DNA from 3 places in the Eubacterium limosum genome. Region 2 is predicted to be linked to each of the others. Evidence: riboswitches for the same ligand, from Rfam matches in the RefSeq annotation. Region 2 holds a riboswitch; each other region holds the start of a gene.
The links. Region 2 has a riboswitch for cobalamin ahead of B2M23_RS12995 (DUF2284 domain-containing protein). Riboswitches for the same ligand answer to the same signal wherever they lie in the genome.
Positions count from the first base shown of each region.

Region 1: it holds a riboswitch for cobalamin, as region 2 does, so the genes downstream of both, B2M23_RS09700 (ABC transporter substrate-binding protein) here and B2M23_RS12995 (DUF2284 domain-containing protein) in region 2, are expected to answer to the same signal.
Region 3: it holds a riboswitch for cobalamin, as region 2 does, so the genes downstream of both, hemA (glutamyl-tRNA reductase) here and B2M23_RS12995 (DUF2284 domain-containing protein) in region 2, are expected to answer to the same signal.

Region 1 is NZ_CP019962.1:2,095,819-2,102,243, reverse strand. Features, by position in the region: gene B2M23_RS09710 (sodium-dependent transporter) at 1-1,395, shown strand; gene B2M23_RS09705 (hybrid sensor histidine kinase/response regulator) at 1,441-2,874, opposite strand; gene B2M23_RS21750 (hypothetical protein) at 2,871-3,527, opposite strand; cobalamin riboswitch at 3,718-3,895, shown strand; gene B2M23_RS09700 (ABC transporter substrate-binding protein) at 4,009-4,986, shown strand; gene B2M23_RS09695 (FecCD family ABC transporter permease) at 4,976-6,007, shown strand; gene B2M23_RS09690 (ABC transporter ATP-binding protein) at 6,004-6,425, shown strand, end outside.
Region 2 is NZ_CP019962.1:2,767,894-2,774,318, forward strand. Features, by position in the region: gene B2M23_RS12980 (dihydroxyacetone kinase subunit L) at 1-23, opposite strand, end outside; gene B2M23_RS12985 (sugar-binding transcriptional regulator) at 268-1,206, shown strand; gene B2M23_RS12990 (ATP-binding protein) at 1,189-1,719, opposite strand; gene B2M23_RS12995 (DUF2284 domain-containing protein) at 1,745-2,350, opposite strand; cobalamin riboswitch at 2,464-2,626, opposite strand; gene B2M23_RS13000 (peptidoglycan DD-metalloendopeptidase family protein) at 2,993-4,417, shown strand; gene B2M23_RS13005 (DeoR/GlpR family DNA-binding transcription regulator) at 4,715-5,485, shown strand; gene pfkB (1-phosphofructokinase) at 5,463-6,365, shown strand; gene B2M23_RS13015 (PTS fructose transporter subunit IIABC) at 6,383-6,425, shown strand, end outside.
Region 3 is NZ_CP019962.1:2,432,435-2,438,859, reverse strand. Features, by position in the region: gene hemB (porphobilinogen synthase) at 1-98, opposite strand, end outside; gene hemC (hydroxymethylbilane synthase) at 118-2,532, opposite strand; gene B2M23_RS11515 (precorrin-2 dehydrogenase/sirohydrochlorin ferrochelatase family protein) at 2,529-3,113, opposite strand; gene hemA (glutamyl-tRNA reductase) at 3,110-4,366, opposite strand; cobalamin riboswitch at 4,533-4,715, opposite strand; gene B2M23_RS11505 (helix-turn-helix domain-containing protein) at 4,917-5,258, opposite strand; gene B2M23_RS11500 (GntR family transcriptional regulator) at 5,905-6,425, shown strand, end outside.

The sequences.
Region 1 (6,425 bases), 670 kb from region 2:
GTGCAAAAAAGAGAAACCTTCTCATCTCGCTTGGGCTTTCTGCTGATTTCGGCAGGCTGTGCCATCGGCTTGGGAAATGTCTGGCGCTTTCCATATATTGTTGGAAAATACGGCGGCGCTGCTTTTGTTTTACTGTATTTATTGTTTTTAATCATCATGGGGCTGCCGATCATGGTCATGGAATTTTCTGTCGGCCGTGCCAGCCAGAAAAGTATTGCCCGTTCTTTTGATGAATTAGAACCAAAGGGGACAAAATGGCATCTATACAGCTTTTTTGGTATCGCGGGAAATTATCTGCTGATGATGTTTTACACCACCATTGCCGGTTGGCTGCTGCTTTACTTCATTAAAATGGCCAAGGGCGATTTTGTCGGCTTAAACGCCGATGGTGTTTCTGCAGAATTCGGGAACCTGATGGGGCAGCCTGTCCTGATGACCGTTTTTATGATTATCGTAGTACTGATCTGTATGGGGGTTTGCTCCCGAGGGCTTCAAAACGGGGTTGAAAAGATCACAAAGGTTATGATGATTTGCCTGTTGGCAGTCATGATCATTCTGGTTGGACGTGCGGTCACACTGGAAGGAGGGGCAGAAGGCCTGAAATTTTATCTGATGCCGGATTTCAATAATCTGATGTATGACGCTCAGGGAAATATGATTTTAGGTGAAGCGATTTTTGCGGCTATGGGCCAGGCGTTTTTTACCCTGTCCCTTGGAATCGGCGCATTGGCAATATTTGGAAGCTATATCGGAAAAGACCACACACTGGGCGGCGAAGCCCTCCGTGTCACACTGCTTGATACGGCTGTCGCCATTATGTCCGGGTTGATTATTTTTCCAGCCTGTTTTGCTTTTAACGTTGCGCCTAACGAAGGCCCTGCCCTTATTTTTGTGACACTTCCCAACATTTTTAACGAAATGCCCATGGGCCAGGTCTGGGGTGCTCTGTTCTTTGTGTTCATGAGCTTTGCCGCACTGTCAACCGTTATCGCTGTGTTTGAAAACATTATTTCATTCGCCATTGACCGCTGGGGTTTTAGCCGAAAAAAATCCGTTTTGATTAACCTGGTTGCCATTATCCTTTTGTCCATGCCTTGTATTCTGGGCTTTAATGTACTTTCAGGCTTTCAGCCGCTGGGCCAGGGTACCGGTATTCTCGATCTTGAGGACTTTATCGTCAGTAATAATCTTCTGCCGCTGGGCTCTCTTATTTATCTGCTGTTCTGTGTATCTAAGAAAGGCTGGGGCTGGGACGCTTTTATTAATGAGGCCAATACCGGCAACGGCTTAAAATTTCCAAAAGGTATCCGTTTTTATGTAACTTGGATTTTACCTTTTGTCATTCTCTTTATCTTTATTATGGGTTACCTAAATAAATTTGGCGTTGCACTGTAAAAAACAAGACCACTCTTTATCACAAGAGAGTGGTCTTTTATTTGATTAGTTGGATTTTTGATCCATCCATTTTTCCAACACTTCAAGCAGACGATCCATTTCGATGGGTTTTGCCACATGGTCATTCATACCGACACTTCTTGCTTTTGCGGCGTCTGAAGTGAATGCATTGGCTGTCAATGCAATAATTGGAATGGTCTTTGCATCCTTACGTTTTAAATGACGGATTGCCAGGGTCGCTTCATAACCGTTCATAACCGGCATTTGAATGTCCATTAATATGGCACTGTAATCCTCCGGCGCTGACTTCTCAAAAGTCTCCACTGCTTCCTCCCCATTGGTAACAGCATTAACCTCTATACCGTACATTTTAAGCAGCTCCACAGCAATCTCACGATTAATCTCATTGTCCTCTGCCAGAAGTACTTTCTTCCCATAAATTTCATCTGTAAAAACCGTATCTTTTTCATGGTTTTTGCGTCTGCCGCCATCTCCAGATTCAGACGGTCCAGCCAATGTGTCATGGTAAGTTTCATCCTTCACACACACTTCAAAGGGAACAGACACAGTAAATATACTTCCCTTTCCCTTAACGCTTTCCACACTGACCGTACCATTCATCATGCGGACTATATTTTCTGTAATCGCCATTCCAAGGCCAGTCCCCTGCATCTTACTGATCTGGTGATCCTCAGCCCGAGCAAAAGGATCAAATACCTGGGGTAAAAACCCTTCAGATATCCCAATGCCGTTATCAGTACAGACAAACTCATACTGGCTTTTTTTAGGATTTGGTGAGTATTGTTCACTGATTTTCAGTGATATCTTCCCACCTTCGGGCGTATACTTGATGGCATTGGAAAGGAGATTCATCAAAACCTGCCGCAAGCGGTCGCCATCTGCAATGATATTTTCATGCTTAACATTTTCAAGGCTGATCTCAAAATGCTGTTTTTTTTCATTAACCAGAGGCCGGCACATATCTGCTACTATATCGGTAAGTCCTTGTAAATTAATGGGCTCTAATGTCATGTTAACTTTGCCACTTTCAATTTTTGACATATCCAGTACTTCATTAATCAGGCTGAGCAGATGCTGGCTCGATGAACTGATTTTATTCAGGCAGTCTCGGATCTTGTCTGGAGCATCAAGATTCGCCTGCGCAATTTCCGTCATCCCCATAACCGCATTCATTGGCGTCCGGATGTCATGAGACATAGCTGAAAGAAAATTAGTCTTTGCCGCATTGGCCACCCTTGCTGTCTGATAGGCTTCATTCAATACCCTGCGCTGTATCTCCTGTTCCTCCCGTTCCTTTGTAATGTCAATGCCAACACTGTAAAAGGACTCAATGCCATCCCAACTTTCTTCGCCGCTGACATAACTGTAGGTCATTGTAAGAATTTTAATTTTCCCATCATGGGTTATAACCCGCCCTTCAACAGCCGTAGACATACCGCTTTCTTTCGAATTGTTCATGATTCTGGCCGCACGCCCAATATCATCTGGATGTACATAATTGCACGGGAGTGCATCTCATCTTCAAACTGCTCCTTCGTATAGCCGATCAATTCCAAAAAATTACCGCCATACCATAAGACGGTTCGCATATCTCGGGCGTCTACCCGGGCGAACCCTCCTGGAATAGTTCTCAGAATGGCTTCCCGCTCCCGTTCTTTTTTCTCGAGCTTATACTCTGTACTAAAATTATCATGAGATAGCTCGAGACGGCATCTGCGCCCCTCCCAATCAACAATCCGATCCTTGAGCATAAATTTACGCCCTAAAGACGGATTATAAAAATCCCATTCATAAAATTCATCTTCCGTCAGATAGGCATTAGTACAAAATGGACAGGGACTGGTCCTGCACTGTATAACCTCGTAACATTTACGTCCAATCACTTTCTCATTCGGAGCCCCAAGTGTCTCATAGGAAGTCTTATTAATATACAACAGCTCATAAGTCTCCATATCCGCAATATATGCATTGCCGGCATATTCATCCAGCATCCATCTAAAATACCCGGCTTTTTTCTCTAACAACCGATTTTCTTCCATTATTCGGTGATACTCATCAGGTGATAACAACACTTCAGCACTTGTAGCTTCTTCAGTTTTCTGATCCTTCATAAGTTTTCCTCTCCCTTTTCCTTGTACATCTATACTATCGAAATCAGCGTTTTACGCTGCACTATTTTACAAACGCATGATCATATTATATCATATTTTCAAGATAAGACCCAGAGAGGCAATAATTTTATTCACAAAGCCGCACTGCGTTGACACACGTTCTAAAACGTGCTAAAATTAAAATAACTAAATAAATATTCAATTTCAAGGTGCTTATACACGTAAGAGAATAGGGAAACCGGTGAAAATCCGGTACGAACCCATCACTGTAAGCAGAGACAACGCCCATCAGGCCACTGAAAATATTCGGGAAGGCGGGCCGCGGAGGATCTGTAAGTCAGGAGACCTGCCTTGAAAGCTGTTTTGCCTGGGGTATCGCGTAAAAACAGTACCGTTGATCACTGGTTAAATGGGAACCGGTCAGCAAATGCTGACCGGTTCTTTTTTAATACTTTTCATTAATTTAAAAGGAGACAAAGAGATGAAAAAATCACTAAAAACCAACCTTTTGAGCCTGACACTTTCCTTACTCCTGGCAGCTTCCCTGCTTGGCGGCTGTACCCAAAGCAGCACAGACAACGCCTCAAAGACAAACAGCAGCAGCACCGGTTTCCCGGTAACCGTAACAAACTACGACGGTACTGAGCTGACTATCAGTCAAAAGCCCGAACGCATTGCTTCTCTGACCCTGGGTATGGATGAAATGTTATTGGAAATGGCGGATGAAAGCCGCGTTGTTGGCCTCTCCGGCAAAAATGCTGACAATGAGGCTGTGTCCAACGTTGCAGACAAAGCCTCTAAATTCCCAAAAATCGAAAACAACATCGAAACTCTTTTAGCTGCCAAACCCGATCTGGTCATTGGCTCAAGCTGGATCAAAGATGAATTTTTGCAGCAGCTCAAGGATAACAACATCCCCTACTATGGCTATAAAACACCTGTTACTGTTGAAGAACAGGAAGCTATTATCCTGGACCTCTCCAAGGTGCTCGGCGAGAGCGATAAAGGCCAGTCCATTGTAGATGACATGAACAAACGCATGGATGAAGTTATCCGCAAATCTGAAACGTCAAAGGATAAAGATGTAAAGGTCATGGCCTACAACATGCATGGCAGTACCAATGCCAACAATACCATTTTTAACGACATTGTTCAAAAAATAGGGGCTGTCAATGTTTCTGCCGATGCTGGACTGGACGGCGTTGCCAAAATTTCCAAGGAAAAAATCATTGAGCTGAACCCACAGGTACTGATCCTTATGGCCTGGGAACAGGACGATCTTCAGGAATTCCAAGCCTTCGCCGATTCTCTGAAAACTGACGAAAGCTTAAAAAATGTAGATGCCATCAAAAATGGTCGCGTGTATACTGCCTCCAATCGCTATATGACTTCAGTCTCGCACCATATCATCGAGGGCATTGAATTCATGGGAGCGTCCGTATATCCTGATGTTTTCTAAAAGCAGAAAGACCTTATATGGACTTCTCATCCTTTTCCTCACAACAGCTTTTATCCTTTCCGTTGCCCTCGGCGCTGTCAGGGTCCCCATTGGAGAATCTATCCGGATTCTCATCAATGGCATAACACAGCATTCCTTTTTTGAAGTGGATAAAAGTTATGAAAGCATCATTTTCAGCGTTCGCCTTCCCCGGGTTATCATCGCAATCCTGGTGGGGGCTGCGCTGGCCATCTCCGGAACAGCCATTCAGAGCCTGTTCCGGAATCCTATGGCCGATCCTGGCGTTATCGGAATATCCAGCGGCGCAAGCTTCGGCGCCATTGTCGTCATCGCTTTGGGACTCAGCTCTGTCAGCCTTTATTTTACACCGATTTTTGCTTCTCTCGGAGCCCTTTTAATCGCCTATGTAATCTATCGACTTTCCTGCCGGGATCGGAGTGTATCCATGCTGACGATGATTCTGTCCGGCATGGCGGTCAGCACCTTTATTCGTGGAATGATCGCCTTTATCCTGACAGGACTAAACAATGACCAAATGAAAGATTACATGTTCTGGTCTGTTGGCAGCCTGGCGGACAGGCGTTGGGAACATGTTTTTTTAATCATTGTTCCTATTCTTCTCGGCATGATCCTCTTATGCCTGCGCGCTTCGGATTTGAACATCCTGTTGCTGGGCGATGAGGAAGCCCATTCTGTCGGTCTGAATCCTGGAAAAAGCCGAAAAATTATTTTGTTTTTATCCGCTCTTACCACAGCCATGGCTGTTTCAGTCAGCGGAAGCATCAGCTTTGTAGGACTTATTGTCCCTCATATGATGCGTTTACTGGTAGGCGCAGATAACCGGGTTCTGCTTCCTGTCAGCGCCTTTGCTGGCGCCATTTTCCTATTACTCAGTGATTTACTGGCCCGACTCATCTTTGCGCCTTCCGAAATCAGCGTCGGAGTCGTTACTTCCATATTAGGTGCTCCGTATTTTCTGTATTTGCTGAATAAAAGCCGAAAGGATGGAATCGCACTGTGAATTTATCATTATCCGTCAAGGACCTGTGCTTCAGCATTGGTCAACGTGAAATTCTGCACGATATTAATCTGGATTTTTTCAGCGGCGAATTTGTAGGGCTTATCGGCCCTAATGGTTCAGGAAAAAGCACCTTTCTCAAATGCCTTAATGGGATCAATACCTTTGAAGGACAGGTGCTGGTAAACGGCCAGTCTCTACATACCTTTGAAAGCAAGGCACTGGCCCGTGAAATCTCCCTGATGAATCAGGAAACCAGCATTACTTTTCCCTTCAGCTGCCGCGATGTGGTGTTAATGGGGCGATATCCTTACAGTAAAACTGCGCTGACAACACCGGAAAAGGATGCTGCAGCCGCGGACCAGTACATGAAAAAGATCGGGATCAACCATCTCCGAGACCAAAAAATCAATGCAATTTC
Region 2 (6,425 bases):
ATTTTTAAGGTTTCTACTGACATACTCTCACCTCCGGTATCGGTTTCAACTTGGTTATAGAATATCACTGGAATTAACATTTGTCAATTAAAAAAACGTAAAATAATTTAAAAACTTTAAAAAACACCATGAAAATACAAAAAATAAGCTATTTTTTGACAAATGTAAAGTTTGTTGGTTTTTAAATCTTAAGAACATCAGATTGACATTTGTCAAAAAAAAGAGTATATTTAGAAAAAGCAGCTGACATTTGTAAAGGAGAGCATCGTGAAAGAGAAAGAACTGATCCGCCTTATTACCGCGGCACAAATGTATTATGAAGAGAATATGACCCAGGCAGAGATCGCAAAGTCTATGGGCATCTCGCGTCCCTCGGTCAGCAATCTGCTGAACAAGGCCCGCAGGGAGGGAATTGTTAAAATTGAGATTAAGTCCTTTGACAGCACCAGCATCGGAAAAAGCCGGGAGCTGTGCAACCGGTTTGGCTTAAAAAGCTGCCAGGTCGTGAGCTGTACGGAGGATAAGAATGAAACCCAGGAGCGCCTTTATGAGGCAGCTGTGGATTTTCTTCTGGAGCTTCTCCCAAAAACCCGTATTTTGGGCCTTGGCTGGGGGTATAATATCAGCCGTGTCATTGATATTTTAGCGAACCGGGAGCTCACTGGACAGTATAGCGGAAAGGTATGCCCCCTGATCGGGACGGCGACAGTGCCCCACAAGGGTTACCATCCCAATGAGCTGGCCACGGATTTTGCACGGAAAACGGGCTTTGAGGCGGATTTTCTGATCTCACCGGCTTTCCCCACTACTAAGCAGGAGCGGGATTTGTTTGTGACGACGGATAATTACAACAGTATTCTGGCACTGTGGAAAAAGACGGACACAGCCCTGGTGACCCTTGGGGGCTACCCCTGTGTGCCAGATCACGCCACAGCCCTGCGCTTTGGGCGGAGGCTGATTACGGAGCGAGCTACTTCCAATATTCTGTCTTACTTTTTTAACTGGAAGGGACAGCAGATTAAAGGGGAGGATGATTTTGCCATCCAGATTCCTCTGGCGCCGCTTTCTAAAATTAAGAATTTTATTGGTATTGTGCCTGTTGAAGCGAATATAGGATCGGCCATTGGCTGTCTGAATACGGGGTTTGCGCGCCATCTCATCATAGATGAGGAAACGGCTGAAAAAATTTTAAAAACGGACATATAGCAGGTCACTGCCAAAGCACTCTTCAGTCTTTTCGGGGCTGCGCCTCAGGATAAAGGCGGTCAGCTCCCGGCCGCCGATTCGGCGGGTATCCTGGATGCCGTCATAGGCGTCAGTAAGTGCCTGGAGTTCCTCTGTATACTGAGAAAGGGGCCTGCAGGGCTGTTTGGTTTTGATGGACAGGGAGATAACGCCTGCGTTAAAAAGATTGATGGTGAAGTCCACGCTTTTTTCTCCCGCAGAAAAGGCGCTTTCCAGCAGAATCTCTGTCAACCGGCAGATGTCCCGTTCTTTCACAAAGGAGGACATGGGATAGAAAACCATAGGGTTAAAGTCAATACCCTTTTCCTGGGCGATGGCCTGAAAGAGAGAGATGACGCCATCCAGGGCGCAGTAGGACGTGGCTGCCTTTTTTCTTAGGCCGCTGTATTTTTCCTTGAGGGCATAAAAATCGGAAACAGTGAAAGCGGGAGGCAACGGCTCGGCAGCAGGAATGGAGGAAATGGTCATGTTCATAGCGATTCTCCTTTCTGAATGGGGATTAAAACAGCACAAAGCTGAAATAGGTGACGGTTTCAGGGCCGTTATTATAGGAAAGGCCGGTTTTGCTGGCCAGATCCATGACCACGATGCCGTAGCCCTCCACAGATGGGAAGATCTGCTCTGGATAACGGCAAGGGGCATCGGGGTAGGTGCACTGGTCGCAGATGATACAGCCTTCTGTAGATAGCACCAGTGAGCCTGGATAATGGGCTCTGAAAAGCCGGGCAGACTTGGCTGTGGCGGCCTCGTGAACCATGCGCGCCTGGTGCCAGCCTCTGAAGCTATACTGGTCTTTTAAATCGGTAACGGTTGAAAGCAGACAGACGTTTTCGTAGGAACGGCATTTGGCAACACAGCTGTTATAGCTGCCTACCGCTGGCGGGCAGGCCCAGGTGGCGCCGTAATGGCCGCACTGGTTCCCCTCGCACAAAAGTCTTGTGCCCATGGAAAACAGCAGGTCGTTGGTTTTGGCAAAGGCATATTCATGAATACCGAACAGCTCACGTTTATCCTCAAGCTGGCGCTTGAGGGTCATCAGGCTCTTGATGACGGTGTCGCCTTTAAATTCCTTGGCAGGCTCTACCTGTTTTTTTGTTTCGATCAATGGGAATACCTCACCTTCATTTAGTACATTAAAAAAGCCTTCTCCGGCTAGAGAAGGCAAAAAATACGAAATCAATTAAGGAACGTATCTCTTAAATAACTCTAAATCGGAGTGTTTTAAGAAAACATTATGCCGGTCTTCTGGCTCTACAATGGCATTCCCCTTACCTTCCCATCCGGCGGACAGTGGCATATAAGGGGACATATTGCATTACAGCTGCGATTACAGCAAAGGATTTTCACCTTTTTCCCATTTACATAATGTTTACAATATTAAGTTATCCTTATCATATCCCTTTGATTTTCTTTTGTCAAGGTTTATTCGGCCCTGATAAAGGACTTCTCGTAAATTTATTTTTTTATAACAATATTTTCCTCTTTAATTTAGTTTTAGTTGTAAAGAAAAAAATAATGAATATCCGATAAAGGGGCGAGAACCGCCTTAATTAAACCTAAAATACGTATATTTTAATGAATTTTTCATAAAATATTAAGTAATTTCGGTTAAGGTATTGGCAAGTGCCAAAGGATATGTTAAAATATATCTAAATTGTAAATAACTTTACAATTTGGTCAAAATTATATAGGAGGGTGGTGATTAGGCATTAGCAACGAAAGCCATCGCTCAGGTGGCAAGCTTCAAATGTTTTTTAAGAAGCTTGCGCATTACGCCAAGCACCTGAGCAAAAGAGAAAAAGTCGTATTCACAGGTTTCTGTGTAGCGCTTCTTCTCGGATTCTTTTCTTCAACCTGTCTTGGTTACAAGGTAATGGTTGACGGAGAGGTTTTAGGCTATACCAAAGATGCGGCTGTGTTTACACAGAGTCTGGATCAGGTAGAGCAGGATATGCGATCGAAAACGTCGATAGAAACAGCATATGTCTACAATGATATACAGATTAAAAAGAGCATCACATTTAATAAACCAATGTTTTCAGAAGAAGAATTTACTGATGCATTGAACGCACAGGACCTTCAGGTCGGCGTTCATGGTGTACAATTGAAGGTTGACGGACAGGAAGTCGGAAACCTGGCTTCATCTGATCAGGTACAGGCCGTTATTGCAGGTGCAATTAATAAGATCGGTAACGTACAGGATACAGATAAGCTGGTAAAATGCGACATCCAGAGTGACGTTGTAGAAACGCCTAAGAATTTTTCGATCGATGATTTAGTCGATCCAACTGCATGTGCTAATGTTTTAGCAACAGGTAACACTAATCCGAGTAAGAGTGAAGAGAGTACGAACGCTCCAATCCAGGTAGCAAGCCGTGGTGGAGCCGATGTGGCGAGAGACCAAAGCAATGAGCCAGCCCAAGAGGAAGCTCCAGCAGCTGAAGGTACCGTTGAAAATAATAGTAATGAGAATGTAGAAAACCAGAATAATGAGACTGAGACAAGCTCCAGTATCTTAAAGATTAATCTGACTAAAACATCAACTAAAAAAGAAGACATACCTTTCCAGACCGTTGAGCAGGAAGATCCCAATGTATATGTTGATCAAACTGTAGTTACACAGCAAGGTGTGAACGGAGAACTTGATAAGGAAGTCGAAACCGTCTATGAAGACGGCAAGGTTGTGAGCGAAACAACCTTATCCGAAACAGTTGCAAAAGAGCCAGTGGCTCAGATTGTTTCAAAGGGAACGAAGCAGTACCCGACCATGTCTTCAAAGAAAGACAATTTTATTTTACCGGCAGTCGGTAATATTTCCGCTTTAGATAAGCCAGGAAGCCACGCAGGCTGCTTTGCAGTGGATATCGCGAACTCAATGGGTACGCCGATCTACGCACCGCAGAGTGGTACAGTCATCCGGGCAAGTGATTTTGGCGGTTACGGATTATGCGTTGACATTATGATGGATGATGGAAAAACCGTCCTGAGAATGGGTCATAACTCCGAATTTAAGGTAAGCGTTGGTGACCGGGTCGAAAAGGGTCAGGTTATTGCGTTGATGGGCAGCACTGGTAACTCAACCGGACCGCACTCCCATTTTGAAATCCGCATTAACGACGTTCAGCAATATTTACCAGATTATTTTGACATTAAGGACGGCGACAACGTCTGATGTCATGATCGAAAAAATTTAGTATATGCATATCACTGATAAAAAAGAACCAAATCGCGTGTTTGGTTCTTTTTTATTTTTTGAAAAGAACAAGGATTGGCGGTCCGGCTGCCAGTGTTTCTGGCTTGTTGACTTTTATACCCGGGCATGATAGGCTTAAACAGTCAAATTCAGTCAATAATAATCATATTTAAGTGTAAAATAAAGGCTGATATGATTATTTTTGAAGTTTTTTGAATGAATATGTTTGACATTGACTGAAAATGATGATATCATACAGTTGCGGAGGACAAAGAGATGTTAACAGAAGAAAGATTTAACATTATACTAAAAACCGTGGAGAGCAAAAAAGCAGTGACAGTACAGGAACTGACTGAGCTGCTTGGAAGCTCGGAATCAACGGTGCGGCGGGATTTAACCGCACTGCATGAGATGGGCCTCATCAATAAGGTTCATGGAGGCGCTACAGCCGTTGATAACAGCTATACGACAAGTGAAGATGATGTGGCTTACAAGCACGGCCAATATAGTGAGGAAAAAAAGCGCATCGGGCAGTATGCGGCTTCGCTCATTAAAAAAGGTGACTTTGTTTTTATTGATGCGGGGACAACCACCGAGGCTCTCATTGATTATATCAGTGAAAAGGAGGCGACTTACGTGACCGATGGACTTGGACACGCAAATAAACTCCTTAAAAAGGGGTATAAAGTATTTATCCCGGGTGGACACCTCCGGATTTCAACCGAAGCTATGGTGGGCGAGGAAACGGTGGAAGCCCTCAGAAAATATAATTTTACCCTTGGCTTTTTCGGGACCAACGGCATCAGCCCTACGGCGGGGTACACCACGCCGGATGTTCATGAGGCTATGGTTAAAAAAGAAGCTTTTGAAAACTGCCGGGACGCTTACATTTTAAGCGACCCTTCAAAATTTAATAAAATTTCTTCCGTTACCTTTGGCGACATCGGTAGCGCGACGATCATCACCACGGATTTACAGGATCATAAATACCTGAAATTCACAGAGATAATGGAGGTAGATAGAAATGATCTACACAGTGACCTTTAATCCATCCCTGGATTATATTGTAAAGGTTGATGATTTTAAAACCGGCCAGGTAAACCGAACCGCTTCGGAGCGGCTGTTCCCAGGCGGCAAGGGCATCAATGTTTCCATTGTGCTTAAAAACCTTGGCTTCGACAACGTGGCTCTGGGCTTTATCGCTGGTTTTACCGGCAGAGAAATTGAGAAGCGTGTCCGGGACTTTGGATGCAGCTCTGCTTTTATTGAAATCGACAACGGTCTGTCTCGGATCAACGTCAAGCTCAAATCCCAGGAGGAGAGTGAGATCAATGGGCGTGGGCCTCAGATTTCTGAGGAGGCTCTTGAAAAGCTCTTTGGTCAGCTGGACCGGCTGAAGGCGGGCGATGTGCTGGCGCTGGCGGGCAGTATCCCCAGTTCCATGCCGTCAGATACCTACGAGCGTATTATGGCACGTCTTGAAAACCGGGGGATTAACATTGTGGTGGATGCCACGAAGGATCTGTTGAAAAAGGTTTTAAAATACCATCCGTTTTTAATCAAGCCCAACAATCATGAGCTTGGCGATATGTTCGGGGTTACCCTTAAAAACGATGATGAGATTATCTTATACGGCAAAAAGCTCCAGGAAATGGGTGCGCGCAACGTGCTTGTTTCCATGGCGGGCGACGGAGCCATCTTCCTGAACGAGGATGGCAGTGTGCATAAAAGCGCGGCACCCAGCGGTGAGGTTAAAAATTCCGTGGGTGCGGGCGACTCCATGGTGGCAGGCTTTCTGGCGGGCTACCTGGAATCCGGCGATCTGGCAGCCGCCTTTAAAATGGGCGTGGCTACCGGCAGCGCCAGTGCCTTCTCGGAAGAGCTGGCAACCAGACAAGAGGTCGCAGACCTTTTAAATAAAATCTAATTCCAGGGGGAAAAGAAATGCGAATTACAGATTTGCTGAAGAAAGAAGGCATTGACCTTC
Region 3 (6,425 bases), 340 kb from region 2:
ACCACAAACAACGGGTAAACCACATCGCGCATGGATAATTCTGTTTCGCGGATCAGATCACGAACCGCTGCGTTTTTTCTCAATCGGGTTGGTAACATAATAATCAACTTCCTCTCTTTATTTTTCCATATTCAGAATCGCTTCAATCATTCCGGCAATGGTATAAACCTCTGCCTGGACATCGACCGTTAAACCCAGCTCTTTCATTTTGTCTGAGGTTACAGGTCCAATCGAAACGCATTTTGCATTTTTAGTATCATCCACATTTTCACTGCCAATTTTTTCCACAAAATATTGCACCGTTGTGGAGCTTGTGAAGGTAATGTAGTCAATCTCTTTATTTTTCAGCATTTCCGCCACATCGACGTCGGTGTTGTCCTCTCGGACCGTTTCGTAAATCTGAAATTCATCCACCGGGCAAACCTTGCGGAGCTCCTCAACCACGTAAATCCTGGCGTTTTTGGAGCGTGGGATCAATACCCGCGACGTTTCTGTCAAAAGCGGCATTAAACCGTCAACCAGCTCTTCGCCGACATATTTTTTCGGCACAAAATCCGCGGTGATCCCCTGCTCGGCAAGCAGCGCCGCTGTTGCTGAGCCAATGGCTGTCACATGGATGTTCCCGAGGGCTCTGGTATCTCTGCCCGAGGCCTTCAGCGCGTCGAAGAAAATTTCAACGCCGTTGGTGCTGGTAAAAATAATGTGGCTGTACCTGTCCAGACATCCAAAGTTCTCGGCCAGCGCATCGACATTCTCAGGAATCGGCTCAATTTTGATGGTCGGGTACTCGATGGCGTTACCGCCGAGTTCTGCGATCTGCGCCACCATTTTCGAGCTCTGTTCTCTGGAGCGGGTTACCACGATATTTTTTCCAAAAAGGGGCTTGCTGTCAAAAAAGCGCAGCTTCTCACGCTTGGTCACCACATCGCCGACTACGATCAGGCTTGGCGCTGTGATCCTGGCTTCTGTGGCAATGCCGTAGATTGTTTCCAGTGTGCCTTCCACCACTCGCTGGTAAGGCGTAGAAGCGCGGTGCACCACAGCCGCCGGCGTATTTTTATCCATCCCGTTTTTCATCAGCTCTCCGGTGATTTTTTCAAGATTTTTGACGCCCATCAAAAACACGATGGTCCCTTTGGATTTAGCCAGTACCGGCCAGTCCAGCTCAGACTCCTCAGATTTCAGATGCCCGGTAACCACCTGAAAGGAAGAGACACAGTCTCTGTGGGTAATGGGAATACCCGCGTAAGCCAGGCCGCCGATAACCGAGGTAATCCCTGGAATCACTTCAAATGGAACTCCGGCGTCGTAGAGCTCCTCGCCTTCCTCGCCGCCGCGTCCAAAAACATAAGGGTCGCCGCCCTTAAGGCGGACAACATTTTTGCCTTCCTTGCCCAGCTTGATCAGCAGAGCGTTGATTTCATCCTGAGGCAGCGCATGGTTGGCGGCTCTTTTGCCGACATAAATCTTTTCACACTCTGGTTTTGTCCATTTCAGGAATTCCTCATTGACCAGCGCGTCGTAAACCACCGCGTCACAGGTTTTTAATTTTTCCATGGCTTTGACGGTGATCAGTCCCTTATCACCGCAGCCGCCGCCAGCCAGATAGACCGTGCCCGGCTTAATTTCTGCTTCTACCATTTCTTTCAGTTCCTTTGCCAGACGGTCTCCCATTTTTGCTTCCTCGCCCAGGGCTCCCTCTGTCTGTCCTTTATATAGAATCGTGCCGTCTTCGTTGCCAAAAAGTCCGTAAAGGGTCAATTTTTCACCCTCCACATCACAGTATGCTCCGATAGGGATATGGCAGCTGCCGTTTAAGCTGATCAAAAACTGGCGTTCCGCTGTCATTTGCGCCTTGGTAACCGGGTTACTGACAGATTCCATGAGTGCCTTGACGGTTTCGTTATCCTCACGGATTTCCACTGCCAGAATCCCCTGGGCTGGCGCCGATACAAACTGGCATGGTTCAAGTGGGAGGCAGGTATAATCCTCGCTCTCATAAACGCCGATGCGTTTAAGGCCTGCCGCCGCCAGAATAATGCCATCCAGTCCCTGCTCTTTCATTTTCCGGATACGGGTATCAATATTTCCGCGGATTCCCACCACTTCAAAATCTTTTCGGATATTTTTCAGCTGATAAATCCGGCGTTTGCTTCCAGTACCGATGACTGCATTTTCGGGCAGCTCCTGGACAGCGCTTATTTTATGCGGTGTCAACAGCACATCCCTCGGGTCTTCCCGCATGGGCGGCACAGAAAGTGTCAGCCCCTCGGGCAATGCAGAAGGCATATCCTTCATGCTGTGAACGGCCATATCAATTTCACCGCTTAAGAGGGCATCCTCCAGCTCTTTGGTAAAAATACCCTTATCCCCAATTTTATCAAGGGCTTTGTGCTGAATTTTATCGCCCTTTGTCTTGATGATTTTGAGTTCAAAATCGACCTCCGGGTTTGCTTTTCTTAATTCCTCAAGAAGCCAGTTTGTCTGGACCACTGCCAGCTTACTGCCTCTTGAGCCTACGATTATTTTCATATTTTCTCCACTTCTCTCTGCAATTCTTCAATGGTTAACGCTGTCAGCTCCTTGAGCCGTCTCTTTTTTGCCTCCGGTGAGGTTTCTGTTTTCAATATATGCAGCCTCAGCTGTTTAAGCAGACTGAGACGCTCTGCGTAGCTTTCATTGTATTTTTCTTCCAGTTCCCTTTTTATCTGGGTAGTCAGCGTTGGACTGGCGCCGTCGGTACAGACCGAGATCGTCAAGTCTCCCCGCCTTACCACTGAGGGAAAAATAAAATCAGAATGCTCCGGGTCGTCTGAAACGTTGCACCAGATGCCGCGTATTTTACAGCTCTCAAGAATCTGGGCGTTCAGCTCACGCTGGTCTGTCGCCGCCACTACAAGATCCATGCCGTCAAGGGCTGTCTCGATCCGGCAGTATGCTTTAATATAACGGATGTTCTCAACCGGCTTTTCTGGAACCTCCATGTTTTTATCCACGCAGGTCACAGAACACCCATACCCGGCTAGGGTTTCCGCGCGCCGCATCCCTACCTTTCCGCCGCCAATCACAAGGGCCTTTTTCCCTTTAAAGTTGAGCAGAATCGGCCCTTTCATTGAGCCGCCTCCGCATTGCCGCCTGAAAATAAAAAGGCCAGTGTTTTCTCAAAGCGCAGTATATCGTCCTCGCTGTCCAGTGTTTTCAGCTGTTTGATGGACGGCATCACCATTTCACGGAATTTTGAATGGACAATTTTTTCAAGAAATTCCTTGTCCTTCCCCTCAAACTGATAGCGCTTGTTGAGAATCTCAATGGTTTCGTCTGCCAGCTGTCCGGAAACCTGGTTAAAATGTGCCACCATGTTATCTACCTTGGACTTGGTAATCCAGACCATGAGTCCGTCGATTTCCTCTTCGATCTCGAGGGCGATCTTCTCTGCCACTCGCTCACGGTAGTGCATTTTTTCATCAATGATGTCCTTAAAATTATCAATGGTCAGCAGCTCGACTCTGTCCATTTCCGAGATGGCTTCCTCAATATCTCTTGGCAGTGCCAGGTCAATGGCCATGAGCGGCTTTTTGCGCTCTGGCATGAGCTCCCGTTTTAAAACCACATGGGGTGAGGCTGTTGCTGAGATAATCACATCGATATCCTCAATGGCTTCATAGCGGTCCTCGTAGCGGATCATGTTGACGCCCTCATAGATATCACGGTACTCATCCCCCGGATGATAGGTACGATTGGTCATATAGACGCTGTTAAAGCCCTCTGCCGCCATATAACGCAGCGCCAGAAGCCCCATTTTTCCAGAACCGATGATCAGCACCTTTTTATCGGCATAGTCCTCATAGGTTCTTTTAACATGCTTAACCGCTGTCGAGCTCAGGGAGAGCGGGGTCTCGGAAATTTTATAAACGGTTTTAACCTTCTTGGCAAAGGTGACGGCTTCTCTGAAAGCCTTGGTTAAATATTTCCCGCAGCCGTGAACAGACTGGGATAATTCAAGGGCATCCTTTACCTGTCCTAAGATCTGATCCTCACCCAGAATCATCGAATCCAGCCCTGTCACTACCCGGTAAAGATGCAGGATGGCCTCTCTGCCCTTTTCACAGAACAGATAATTTTCCAGCTCCCTGGATTTCTCCTCGATATAAAAATTTTTCAGCGCCCGGCCTGCTGCTTCCACGTCACGGGTCGCCACGTAAATTTCGCTTCGATTACAGGTAGAAAGAATGATCACCTCTTCGATACACGCCTCTTCCAGAAGGCTCGCAATACCTTCTTTTACGGTCCGCTTGATAAAAGCACCCTTTTCCCTGATTTCCAGAGGTGTGTCTTTATGATTGATCCCCACTACAACTAACTTCATTTCAATCCTTCTCCTTCAATCAAACATTCATTCAAAACAAATAAAAACCTCTTCATTACGTCTCCGTAAAAAAAGAGGTTTGTCAACAGAATTATTTATCCACGCTGATTACTGCGGATACCACAATTAAATTAACGTTACTAAGTTCCCTTTTCCCTGGAGGTAATTATTAGCACTCTGTTTAGTAGGTTTCCTGACTCATCGCATTATATTCTCCTCGCCTTCCCGGTTTTCATTCCAGTGGCATCATAAGGAGACTTAACGAATTACAGTGACCGGATCGCTCTGGATTTTCACCAGATTCCCTTTATCCTTTGTTTTTACCGGAGCAAAAACGAAAGAATCCAAAACAGATTTTACATTAGTCTTTCCTATTCAATTTTCGTTTCCAATTATATCACCAATCTGACTCAGACGCTACCCCTTTTTATGGGAAATAAGCAGTTTTTTGCCAATTTCACCGAATATTCTACATATTTTCTGTAATCGGATTACAGGCAATAAAAAACCGGTCTCTTTTTCCAGAGTCCGGTCATTTTACACATTCACGCTAGTTTTCTGTTTCATGGCTCATTAAAAAGAGCATCATCATTCTTTCTGCGTATTCCTTTTTTTCATCAGGGCAATGCTCTAGAATATCAAGCAATGCAGTGTTTTTTTCTTTCTCATCCAGGCTTTTGCCAAACAGGATGCTGTCTGAAGACATTTTTAACGCTTCGCAGAAACGTTCAAGACTCTTAAGAGAAAAGCCTTTGGTTCCCAGCTCAATGTCCGTTAAAAAAGTCTGTGTAATCCCTATTTTTCGCGCCAAATCCTCGCGGCTCATATTTAAAAAAGTTCTACGCTGCCGGATACGCTGGCCAATTGCCTTTTGATCTAACCTTGATTCCATTGTCTTCTCCTAAATTTCAGGGAAAACCAAATAAAAAACTGTGCAGGATTAAACCAACCATGCACAGTTATATGACACTTTTATAAAATGCTAACACAAATAAGCCCACTTATTTATAGGGTGTCCTCTTGTTTTTAGCACAAAAATAGCCTATAATAAGTAATGCGGTACGTGCCCCCCAGGGCCGTTGTGTATGGTGGTTGTGCACCTGCGCAAGCCGGATAAGTGTGCCAGCACTTTCCGGATGCCGCAATTTTTATTTAGTTTTCCCAATATATATACTTTATTATAAATCGAATCTCCCGTCAAAGCAATCTCTTTATTTAAAAACTTTTTATCTGCAATTGAAGTTATCATTTTAATTCAACCAATTATATCCTTTTTATTCGTTTTTTTATTTTTACCCGAATTCACAATGTGAAAAACCCATTTTAGAATATTTTCAGTATTCTACTACCATCAAAATATTTTTTCTATGTTTAATTCTCTTCAAAATGGGTACACCTCATTTTGAGGCTCTTACATCTAATTCCGATATGGTAAAGGTTAAGCAAAAGAGAATTTCTTTATAATTTTTTCTCAATTTAAATGTGATTTTTACTAAATGATGTTATACTATTAAAATACCCCCAAAGGAGATTGTATTTTGAAAAAAGAAATTCCATTGTATCTATTTATTTGCAGAAAGATTGAGGATGATATTTACAACGGCAAATTAAAACTGGGTGATACCCTGCCATCTGAACCTAAAATCAGCAAACAAATGGGTGCCAGTCGTAATTCCGTTCGAAAGGCCCTGCGTCTGTTGCAGGACAACAATCTTATTTTCTGCTCCCACGGTAAAAATGCTCAGGTTATCTTTGACAGCCGCCTGCCAGAGCACCGCGCAGCTTATGAAAAACGCTTTAAAAACCGGTGTCACGGCATCAGTGATACATACCGGATGCTTTCTATCCTTTTACCCAGCATCATTACACACGGCGCTTCTAAATGCAACAGTGAGGATTATATGACCCTTTACGAAATGACCGACAATCTGGATTCTTCCAACCCGATCGAATTGTTTGCTTTTCACTGCCGCTTCATCCGGAATATCCTGAGAAGAACAGAAAATCCTTTTATCATCGAACTTTTTGAACAGGTCTGCGATTTTGTCCGAATCGACTC